Regions from separate parts of the Buttiauxella ferragutiae genome, predicted to be linked through region 3. Evidence: riboswitches for the same ligand, from Rfam matches in the RefSeq annotation. Region 3 holds a riboswitch; each other region holds the start of a gene.
What was found. A riboswitch is a leader RNA that binds a small molecule or an ion and turns the genes downstream of it on or off. The one in region 3 is predicted to bind thiamine pyrophosphate.
Positions count from the first base shown of each region.

Region 1: it holds a riboswitch for thiamine pyrophosphate, as region 3 does, so the genes downstream of both, thiB (thiamine ABC transporter substrate binding subunit) here and thiC (phosphomethylpyrimidine synthase ThiC) in region 3, are expected to answer to the same signal.
Region 2: it holds a riboswitch for thiamine pyrophosphate, as region 3 does, so the genes downstream of both, thiM (hydroxyethylthiazole kinase) here and thiC (phosphomethylpyrimidine synthase ThiC) in region 3, are expected to answer to the same signal.

Region 1 is NZ_CP093332.1:764,639-767,915, forward strand. Features, by position in the region: gene thiP (thiamine/thiamine pyrophosphate ABC transporter permease ThiP) at 1-707, opposite strand, end outside; gene thiB (thiamine ABC transporter substrate binding subunit) at 683-1,666, opposite strand; TPP riboswitch at 1,704-1,803, opposite strand; gene sgrR (HTH-type transcriptional regulator SgrR) at 1,849-3,277, opposite strand, start outside.
Region 2 is NZ_CP093332.1:1,706,238-1,709,514, forward strand. Features, by position in the region: gene MNO13_RS07745 (helix-turn-helix transcriptional regulator) at 1-372, opposite strand, end outside; gene MNO13_RS07750 (LuxR C-terminal-related transcriptional regulator) at 742-1,344, opposite strand; TPP riboswitch at 1,600-1,696, shown strand; gene thiM (hydroxyethylthiazole kinase) at 1,731-2,519, shown strand; gene thiD (bifunctional hydroxymethylpyrimidine kinase/phosphomethylpyrimidine kinase) at 2,516-3,277, shown strand, end outside.
Region 3 is NZ_CP093332.1:5,019,919-5,023,195, forward strand. Features, by position in the region: gene nudC (NAD(+) diphosphatase) at 1-323, opposite strand, end outside; gene rsd (sigma D regulator) at 417-920, shown strand; TPP riboswitch at 972-1,082, shown strand; gene thiC (phosphomethylpyrimidine synthase ThiC) at 1,171-3,072, shown strand; gene thiE (thiamine phosphate synthase) at 3,072-3,277, shown strand, end outside.

The DNA.
Region 1 (3,277 bases), 1.0 Mb from region 3:
TAACTCAGCGCCTGGAAGATAGCCAGCTCGATAGTGGTCGCCTGCGGGCCGCCACCCAGCGATAGCACGGTGGCAAAGCTTGCGAAACAGAGCATAAAAATCAGTGCCGCAGCGGGCAGAATTTGGCGGCGCAACCACGGCCACTCGACAAAACGGAAGAAATTCCAGCCTTGCATGCCCAGTTGCGCAGCAACCTGGCGTTGTTCGTTGGGGATATTTTCCAGTGCCTGTAGCAGCAGGCGTGTCGCCATCGGTAAGTTGAAAAAGACGTGGGCCAGTAGAATGCCCTTCAGGCCGTAAGGCGAGAAACTCCATTCGATGCCAAGCCTTGCGCACAACACGGCCAGCCAGCCTTCGCGCCCATACACTGTCAGAATCCCGAATACCGCCACCAACACGGGCAGAACCAGCGTCATTGCGCACAGGCGTAACAGCGCAACGCGCCCGGGGAAGCGGCGGCGATACAGGGCGCGAGCGAGGAAAATAGCCGGGAACACGGAAAGGCTTGCTGAGAGAAACGCCTGCCAGAAAGAGAAACGCAGCACGTGCCACAAATAGCTATCCTGCACCAGCGCACGGATATCGGTTTGTGGCGCGTTAAACCACAACGCCATAAAAGCCGCCAGGGCTACGGCTACCACCAGTGTGGCGGCACATAGCCCTGGAATCAGCCAGCCGGGAATTAGCGACTGACGGCGCGTTGCCATTCGCTAATCCAGTTGGCGCGTTGTTTAGACACTTCTGCGGCGCTGTATTCCAGCGTGTTGTTCGGTTTGACCAGCCCGTTAAATCCTTCAGGCAATTTCACATCGGTCACCGGATACATCCAGTTGCCGGTGGCCACAGTGTTCTGGAAGCCCGGTGAAGTGATAAATTTCATGAATTTTTCAGCCAGTTCAGGCTGCTTGCTGGATGCCAGGCGTCCGGCCACTTCCACCTGTAAATAATGCCCTTCGCTAAAATTAGCCGCAGCATAGTTATCTTTTTTCTCTTCAATAATGTGATAAGCCGGAGAGGTGGTGTAGCTCATCACTAAATCGCCTTCACCTTTCAGGAACAGGCCATAAGCCTCGGACCAGCCTTTGGTGACGGTGACCGTTTTCTTCGCAAGCTTTGCCCAGGCTTCAGGCGTTTTATCGCCATACACTTTCTGCATCCACAGCAGCAGGCCCAGGCCTGGTGTGCTGGTGCGCGGGTCCTGATAAATCACTTTCCATTGTTGGTCACTTTCGACCAGTTCTTTCAGGCTTTTCGGTGGGTTTTTCAGTTTGTTTTTATCGTAGACGAAAGCGAAATAGCCGTAATCGAAGGGAACGAAAGTGTCGTTTGTCCAGCCGCCTGGGATCTTCAACGCGCTAATGTCTGTTTTGCTCGGCGCAAATAATTTAGTCTGCGCGGCAGCTTCCAGAAGGTTGTTATCCAGTCCCAGAACCACGTCAGCTTTGCTGTTTTTACCTTCCATCCGCAGGCGGTTGAGCAGCGAAACGCCATCTTCCAGCGCCACGAATTTCAGCTGGCAATTACAGTCAGCCTCAAAGGCTTTTTTCACCGCAGGCCCTGGCCCCCAGTCGGCAGCAAAGGAGTCGTAGGTATAAACAGTCAGCAGGGGTTTGGCAAAAACGGGGGCGGCGATCAGTGCCAGCAACGGCAGGAATTTTTTGAACACTTTGCACCTCTTAGAATTAGGGGTGGCAAAGGACATTTGAGAATAGAGCCTCAAATCCCTTCGCCGGCGTTATCCGGATCAGGTTCGACGGGTATTATCTCAGCCAGACTTTCGCCTTAGCACCCCGTTGAGAACGCGTGCATTGTAATAACTTTGTGAATGATTCGAAAGCATTATACCCGTCATATTTCAAGCCGCAGGGGGGTTGGCTCCGGTGGGGCAAACCACGCCGATTTAAAGTCAAACCATCCCAGTGTGTTCATACGCACACCACGCATACTGCGTTGCCCTTCGATGCGTAGCCAGTGGTGGATTAACGGTAAAATATCATTGTTTTCAACCAGGTTCTGGCACCACTCAGGCAGAGAAAGCTCGCCGTTATGCCAGTTGCGGGTATCCGTTTCCCAGTCGATAGCAATGCACTTTTGAATCAGCGGCACTTCATAAAGATGCGAGTAAAGCGAAAACTCTAACGGCAGGGTGAAATTCGCGCTATTGAGCCAGATATCGCTGACAGCATCGCCCTGATGCCACTCTTCATAACTGACTTCTTGAACCACCAGTTTTACGCCAACACGTGCCAGCAATTCTTCCATCACTTTGCTGATTACCCGATGTTCGACGTGATCGCGATAAAACGTCAGCGTCACGGATTCCAGCCCGGCCGGTTTTTCGACGGCTGGTTGTGGATGCGTGTGGTGCCAGCGTGGCAGCAGTCCGTAAGCCGGGAACCAGTACTGCTGGTTTTGCTCGCCCGCGCTATACAGCAGATGAATCGGTGCCAGCACATGACTGAGCCAGCGGCGCACTTCTTTATTGCTGCCGGCGCTTGAGCGGTTATCAAATAAAATGTAGTAGCAGCCTTCTTCAAGGCGGCTTTCGACGGCTTTCTCGCTGTCGGGCATTCCCGATAATTGCACCGCACAGCTGACCTCTTCGCCAATGTCCGGCAGCACCCAGAAATTCACTTCGTCAATCAATGCGCGATAACCAAAGTAATCGTCATAGGCCTGAATTTTCAGCTGGTTAGTATTATTGCGCACCACCGAATAGGGACCGGTGCCGACTGGCTGGCGGGAAAAATGGCTTAAGGTTTGCCATTCGCGTGGCAGGATCATCGCGTTAACGCTACCCAGCAACCACGGCAGCCAGTTATCGGGCTGTGAGAGCTTAATATCCAGCGTCCAGGCTGTCGGAGAAGTAATTTCCGTGATATGCGAATACAGCGGCAAAGAGCTGATGCGTTGTAGGGACGTCGTCACATCCAGCATATCCAGCTCACGGCCATGGTGAAAATGAATGCCGGGGCGCAGATAAAAACGCCAGTGTAATGGGGATATTTGTTGCCAGTGGTGCGCAATATCCGCTTCCAGTTCCCCATTTTCCTCATTTATACGGATCAGTCCGCTGAAAATTTGCCGGGCAATATGCGTTTCTGAACGGCGCAAAGCGGAGCCGGGCAACAGATTGAGCAGCGGGCGATAGTAGAGAACGCGCAGAATATGCCGCCCTTGCCGGAAGCTGCGCCCAAGGTGAGAAATCAGCATTTGGCGCACGGCAGCTTTATCGCCGACTATCTGCACCAGTTGGTCAATCCTGTCCTGCTCAAGA
Region 2 (3,277 bases), 2.0 Mb from region 3:
ATTAATCAGCTTCACGGCGCTTACGCAGCGGCAGGCTGTTAATTGCGTTATGTTGAGTTGCGGCCAGGTTTTTTGCCATTGCCGTATCGTATTCAACATATCAAGGGGCGCTTCATTAACACCATCAAGATCGAGGAAAATGCGTGGCAGGGGAATTTGTTCAAGCCACGCCTCAACTTCCTTTAGAGAAGCGCAGACCTGCGTATGTTGAGACTTGAAAAAGTGTTGCGTCAGCGCCAGGGCAAGCCAGGAATCGGTTGTCACCAGGATAAGATCAAGTGGTTGCGCAAGGGGTTCTGCGTGATTTTTTTGTTGCAGGTATTCCAGGCGGTCAAAGACAATCAGTGTTGTACTGCTATAGAGATTGGCCATGCTGCCATTTCTGATACGACGATATCTGCGTTTGCGTGCGGCTATGTACAAATGCTTAGCCATCCACTGCGCGAACTGAGGGCGTGTTCGCTCTGATTTGGACCAGCGTCACTGTTGAAGCAGATGTCATTTCCATATTTTTCGCTGACAGTATGAGTTAATACTGAGATTGCATCGCTAAAATTAATCAGAAGCTAAATGATTTAGACTTCTGATTATATCGTTACAATGTATTCTGTCAGAAAATAAAAATATAATATATTAGGCATGCCTTAAGAGCATGTAAGTAGTTTCTTAAAGAGATAATAACATTTGTGGGTGTTAAATGATAAGGAACGCTAACTAGTCGTTGCGGCGCAAAAATATTGGCTAATGAATTAAAGAAAGAAGATGGATTTTTATAAAGTTCATCAACTCATACTGGTCCCGGATTTTCAGTTTTTTCATTATCACTTTACGATATATTCTTGCAGTATCTTCCTCTATCTGCATTAGATGGGCCGCATCCTGTAGCGAATGTCCCCGGGCGATGTAGATAAGTAACTGCCGTTCAGCACTGGTGAAATTGCATGTGGTGCAGTAGTAGCAAATCCTGGCAGACACCGCCGTGGTGTTGTTTCTGCGCCAGCCAGTCTCCGTCCAGTGGGCTATTTTACGGGTGACTTCATCAACCTCATCTTCGCGAAAGATAACTGGAAGCATATACAGGCATGGGCGGAACATGAGGCTTTGGTGTTCTTTATGTCGGCAAATAAGAATAACTCGTTGGGATTTTGTCGCATTGGGAATTTCAAAACAGTCAGCAGTAAACCAATTATCAGCCAGTGACATAAAAACAATATCGGCAGTACTATGTTCTTCGCCGGGTAAAAAATAAAAATCTTCATTTCGCTGGCGGTAAATTTTTTCAATGATAATTTTTAGACCATGAGCAAAATGACTATTATTTTCCCGTATCGCAATTGTAAGCATGGGGTTTCTCGGTGAGTAATAGAACGGATAACGATCGTAATGAAATAAATACTGAAATTAAATAACCTGAAACTTAATTGACAACTCGCTCGGGATGAGACATTGCCAGGGGATTTCCTGGTGGTTGGTAGCCAAGTGAAGAAATGGCGAGAATTAAAAAAATGAATCAACCCATTTAGCCCACAGTGATATCCCTGGTTTACAGCGCTGGCCACTCGCTTTATCCTGATGGGCGATTAATCACATATACGATTAATCAATGACTCGGGGTGCCCTTCTTTGTGAAGGCTGAGAAATACCCGTACCACCTGATCTGGATAATGCCAGCGTAGGGAAGTCAGATGCCTGTCCGGCATCCCTTCTTCACGCCGGACAGGAGCTTTATGATGCAGCCTGACCTGCTACCCGGCCACCGCGCCGTTTTGTCTTTACAGCAACTTCGCAACATTTCCCCGCTTGTTCACTGCATGACTAACGACGTCGTGCAGAGTTTTACCGCCAACGTTTTGCTGGCTATAGGTGCGGCTCCCGCCATGGTGATTGAAGCACAAGAAGCCGCTCAATTTAGCCCGGTTGCCGACGCGCTGCTGGTCAATATTGGCACGCTGACAGCCGATCGCCGTGATGCCATGCTTGCAGCCATTCATGCTGCAAATGAATCCGCCACACCCTGGGTGCTGGATCCGGTTGCCGTTGGCGGCCTGACGTTCCGTACTCAATTCGCCCATCAGGTGCTCGCGCTAAAACCTGCGGCCATTCGCGGGAATGCATCTGAAATCCTCGCACTGGCGGGGGAGCATTCTGGTGGAAGAGGCGTGGATAGCACCGATGATGCGTTTTCCGCACTACCTGCGGCGCAGGCGCTTGCTCGACTGACTGGCGCGATTGTCGCGGTGACGGGTGAGCGTGATTACATTACCGATGGTGAAAACAGCTGGAGCGTGTCGGGCGGCGGCATTTTGATGACGCGTGTGGTCGGCACCGGTTGTGCGCTTTCAGCGGTAGTTGCCGCCTGTTGCTCTTTGCCGGGCTCGCGGCTGGATAACGTCGCTGCGGCTTGCCAGTTTATGAAGTTTGCAGGTCAGCAGGCTATATCAGCCAGCCGTGGTCCCGGGAGTTTTATTCCGGCATTTCTCGACGCAATTTACGGGCTGAATGGGGAGGCGCTGGCATGAAAGGGTTAACACGTATCAATGCGCTGACCATTGCCGGAACCGACCCGAGCGGCGGCGCGGGTATTCAGGCCGACCTGAAAACTTTCTCGGCGTTGGGGGCATATGGCACCAGTGTGATTACCGCGTTAGTGGCGCAGAACACGCGTGGCGTGCAGTCGGTTTATCGTATTGAACCGGCCTTTGTTGCCGCGCAACTGGACTCCGTGCTCAGTGATGTGCGCATCGATACCATTAAAATCGGCATGTTAGCGGAAACCGATATTGTGGAAGCGGTGGCTGAACGGCTGGCGTTTTACCACGCACAAAATGTCGTGCTCGATACGGTGATGCTGGCGAAAAGTGGCGATCCTTTGCTTGCGCCCTCGGCGGTTGACAGTTTACGCCGTCGGCTTCTGCCGCAAGTGGCGCTGATTACGCCGAACCTGCCGGAAGCCGCCGCCTTGCTGGATGCCCCACACGCACGCAATGAACACGAAATGAAGCTACAGGGCGACGCATTGTTAGCTATGGGCTGTAAAGCGGTATTGATGAAAGGCGGACATCTTGACGATGCTGAAAGCCCGGATTGGCTATTTACCCGCGATGGCGCACAGCGCTTTACCGCGCCGCGCGTACAAACGCGCCATACTCATGGCACTGGCTGTACGCTTTCTGCGGCACTCGCCGCACTTTATCCACGCTATCACGACTGGCCGCAAACAATTCTGGCGGCGAAAACGTGGTTGTCTCAGGCTTTAGAGCAAGCAGATTCGCTGGAA
Region 3 (3,277 bases):
CTGACGTGCATCTCATGGCCGCAATAACCGCAGAATTTGTGCGAGCGATAGAACTCCGCCAGTTGCACACCACGCCCGGCGAGCTGGAACAACCCCACATCCTGGTCAATGACCTGACGAACAGAGCCCATATCCGCACGGCGATTTTGCCGCACCAGCCATACCGGCTCATTTTCCCACTCACCGATGGGCATCCCCATCGCACCATCAAGCTGGAATTCTTGCGCTGCTCCGTGAGGTAGTTCACCTTTTGGTAACCACAATTTTTGCTCATGACTGACGATAAACCAGCCTTGATCTAACTTTTGAATTACACGTTCCATAACCTGGTGCACATCCCCGAGTTCGCTGGTATAAACAAATAGTCATAACTATTTTGGGTACGTTTGCGCTACATTTTACTCACGGAGTCAATCATGCTTAACCAGTTAGAAAATCTGACTGAGCGCGTTGGTGGTAGTAATGCGTTAATCGACCAATGGCTTCATGCCCGCAAACAATTATTGGTGGCTTACTACAATATGGTTGGGATAAAGCCTAACAAGGAATCCCATACTGCGCTCGATGAAAAGGCTCTGGATACTTTTTGCCACAACCTGGTGGATTATCTTTCATCCGGCCATTTCAATATTTATGAACGTATTATCAGTGAAATGGAAGGCAGTAACCCACATTTAGCCGCCACTCACCTCTACTCTCAGATTGAAGCCAATACCCAGCACATCATGGATTTCTACGATTCGCATCTCGAGAGCGCGATCGATGATGATAACTACATTGAGTTCCAGAAAGCGTTGTCCGGTATCGGTGAAGCGCTGGAATCACGTTTTTCGCTGGAAGATAAGCTCATTCTGTTAGCATCCAACCACGATTTAGATAACAGTGCTAATGAGAGCGGCGGGCTGGCACGCCCTGCTTGAGTTCTGCGTTGTTAACGAGTAGTTTACATAGCGACCCGTAGTAATACGGGTTTCTTCTTGTCGGAGTGCCGAGTGCGTCAAGCACCGGCTGAGACCGTTAATTCGGGATCCGCGGAACCTGATCAGGCTAATACCTGCGAAGGGAACAAGAGTAATTCTGCTTTTGGGTTCCCCCGTGTTCGGGCGGTCCACATTCATTACTCCTCCGTTGTTCTGACAAGCCACTTCCTGATAACCACTGGAATGAGCTATGTCTATTACTGAAAAAAAATCAAACCGCCGCGAACAGCGCGCTGCTGCCCAACATTTTATCAATACCCTGGAAGGCACCGCTTTCCCTAACTCTCAGCGTATTTACCTCACTGGTTCGCGTGATGATATTCGCGTGCCAATGCGTGAAATCCAACTAAGCCCAACCACCACGGGTGGCAGCAAAGAAAAGCCGCAATTCATCCCTAACGATGCCATTCCGGTGTATGACACGTCTGGCGCCTACGGCGACCCGGCTATCAACATTGATGTGCTGCGCGGGTTGTCGCCACTACGGGAAAACTGGATTGCCGAACGTAATGATTGCGAAATCCTGACCGACCGCAGCTCTGTCTACACCAAAGAGCGCCTTGCTGATGACGGTCTGGACGAATTGCGTTTTGAAACACAACTCACGCCTCAGCGCGCTAAAGCCGGGAAAACCGTCACGCAACTGCACTATGCACGCCAGGGAATCGTGACGCCGGAAATGGAGTTCATCGCGATCCGTGAAAATATGGGCCGGGAACGCATTCGGGATGAAGTGTTACGCCACCAGCATCCAGGCCAGGGCTTTGGTGCCCGGCTGCCGGAAAATATCACGCCTGAATTTGTGCGCGAAGAAGTCGCGGCTGGCCGCGCCATTATCCCAGCCAACATTAACCATCCTGAATCCGAACCGATGATTATCGGGCGTAATTTCCTCGTTAAAGTGAATGCCAATATCGGTAACTCGGCGGTCACATCGTCCATTGAAGAAGAAGTAGAAAAACTGGTGTGGTCAACGCGTTGGGGCGCAGACACGGTAATGGACCTCTCCACTGGCCGCTATATCCACGAAACCCGCGAATGGATTTTACGTAACAGCCCAGTGCCAATCGGCACCGTGCCTATCTATCAGGCGCTGGAAAAAGTAAATGGCATCGCTGAAGACCTGACCTGGGAAATGTTCCGCGACACACTGCTGGAACAAGCCGAGCAAGGTGTGGACTACTTCACGATTCACGCTGGTGTGCTGCTGCGCTACGTGCCAATGACCGCGAAACGCCTCACTGGCATTGTCTCGCGCGGCGGCTCAATAATGGCGAAATGGTGCCTGTCGCATCATCAGGAAAACTTCCTGTATGAACACTTCCGCGAAATCTGTGAAATCTGCGCGGCTTACGACGTTTCACTCTCTTTAGGCGACGGCCTGCGCCCCGGCTCTATTCAGGATGCCAACGATGAAGCTCAATTCTCTGAACTCCACACGCTGGGCGAGTTAACCAAAATCGCCTGGGAATATGACGTACAGGTGATGATTGAAGGCCCAGGACATGTGCCGATGCAGATGATCCGCCGCAACATGACCGAAGAACTGGAGCATTGCCACGAAGCACCATTCTATACCCTCGGGCCGTTAACCACAGACATCGCACCAGGTTACGACCATTTCACTTCAGGCATTGGTGCTGCGATGATCGGCTGGTTTGGTTGCGCGATGCTGTGTTATGTCACGCCAAAAGAGCATCTCGGCCTGCCAAACAAAGAAGATGTGAAACAAGGGCTGATTACTTACAAGATTGCGGCACATGCCGCAGACCTGGCAAAAGGCCACCCTGGCGCACAAATCCGCGACAACGCCATGTCAAAAGCGCGCTTCGAATTCCGTTGGGAAGACCAGTTTAATCTCGCGTTAGACCCGTTCACCGCGCGCGCTTATCACGATGAAACGTTGCCGCAGGAATCCGGCAAAGTTGCGCACTTCTGTTCGATGTGCGGGCCAAAGTTCTGCTCAATGAAAATCTCCCAGGAAGTCCGCGATTTCGCCGCCAAACAAGCCATTGAAGTTGGTATGGAAGACATGTCGCAATCTTTCCGTGCGAAAGGTGGCGAAATTTATCTGCGTCAGGAGGAAGTGTGATAAATCAATCCGCATTCCCCCCTGTCCCACGACGGCTGGGCTTGTATCCGGTAGTAGATAGCGTTGAATGGATTGCCCGTTTGCTAGAAGCAGGCGTGCGCACTATTCAGTTGCGTATCAAAGATAAGCGTGACGATGAGGTTGAAGCCGATATTGTTGCGGCAATCAAACTCGCCCATAGCTCCAAAGCTCGTCTGTTCATCAA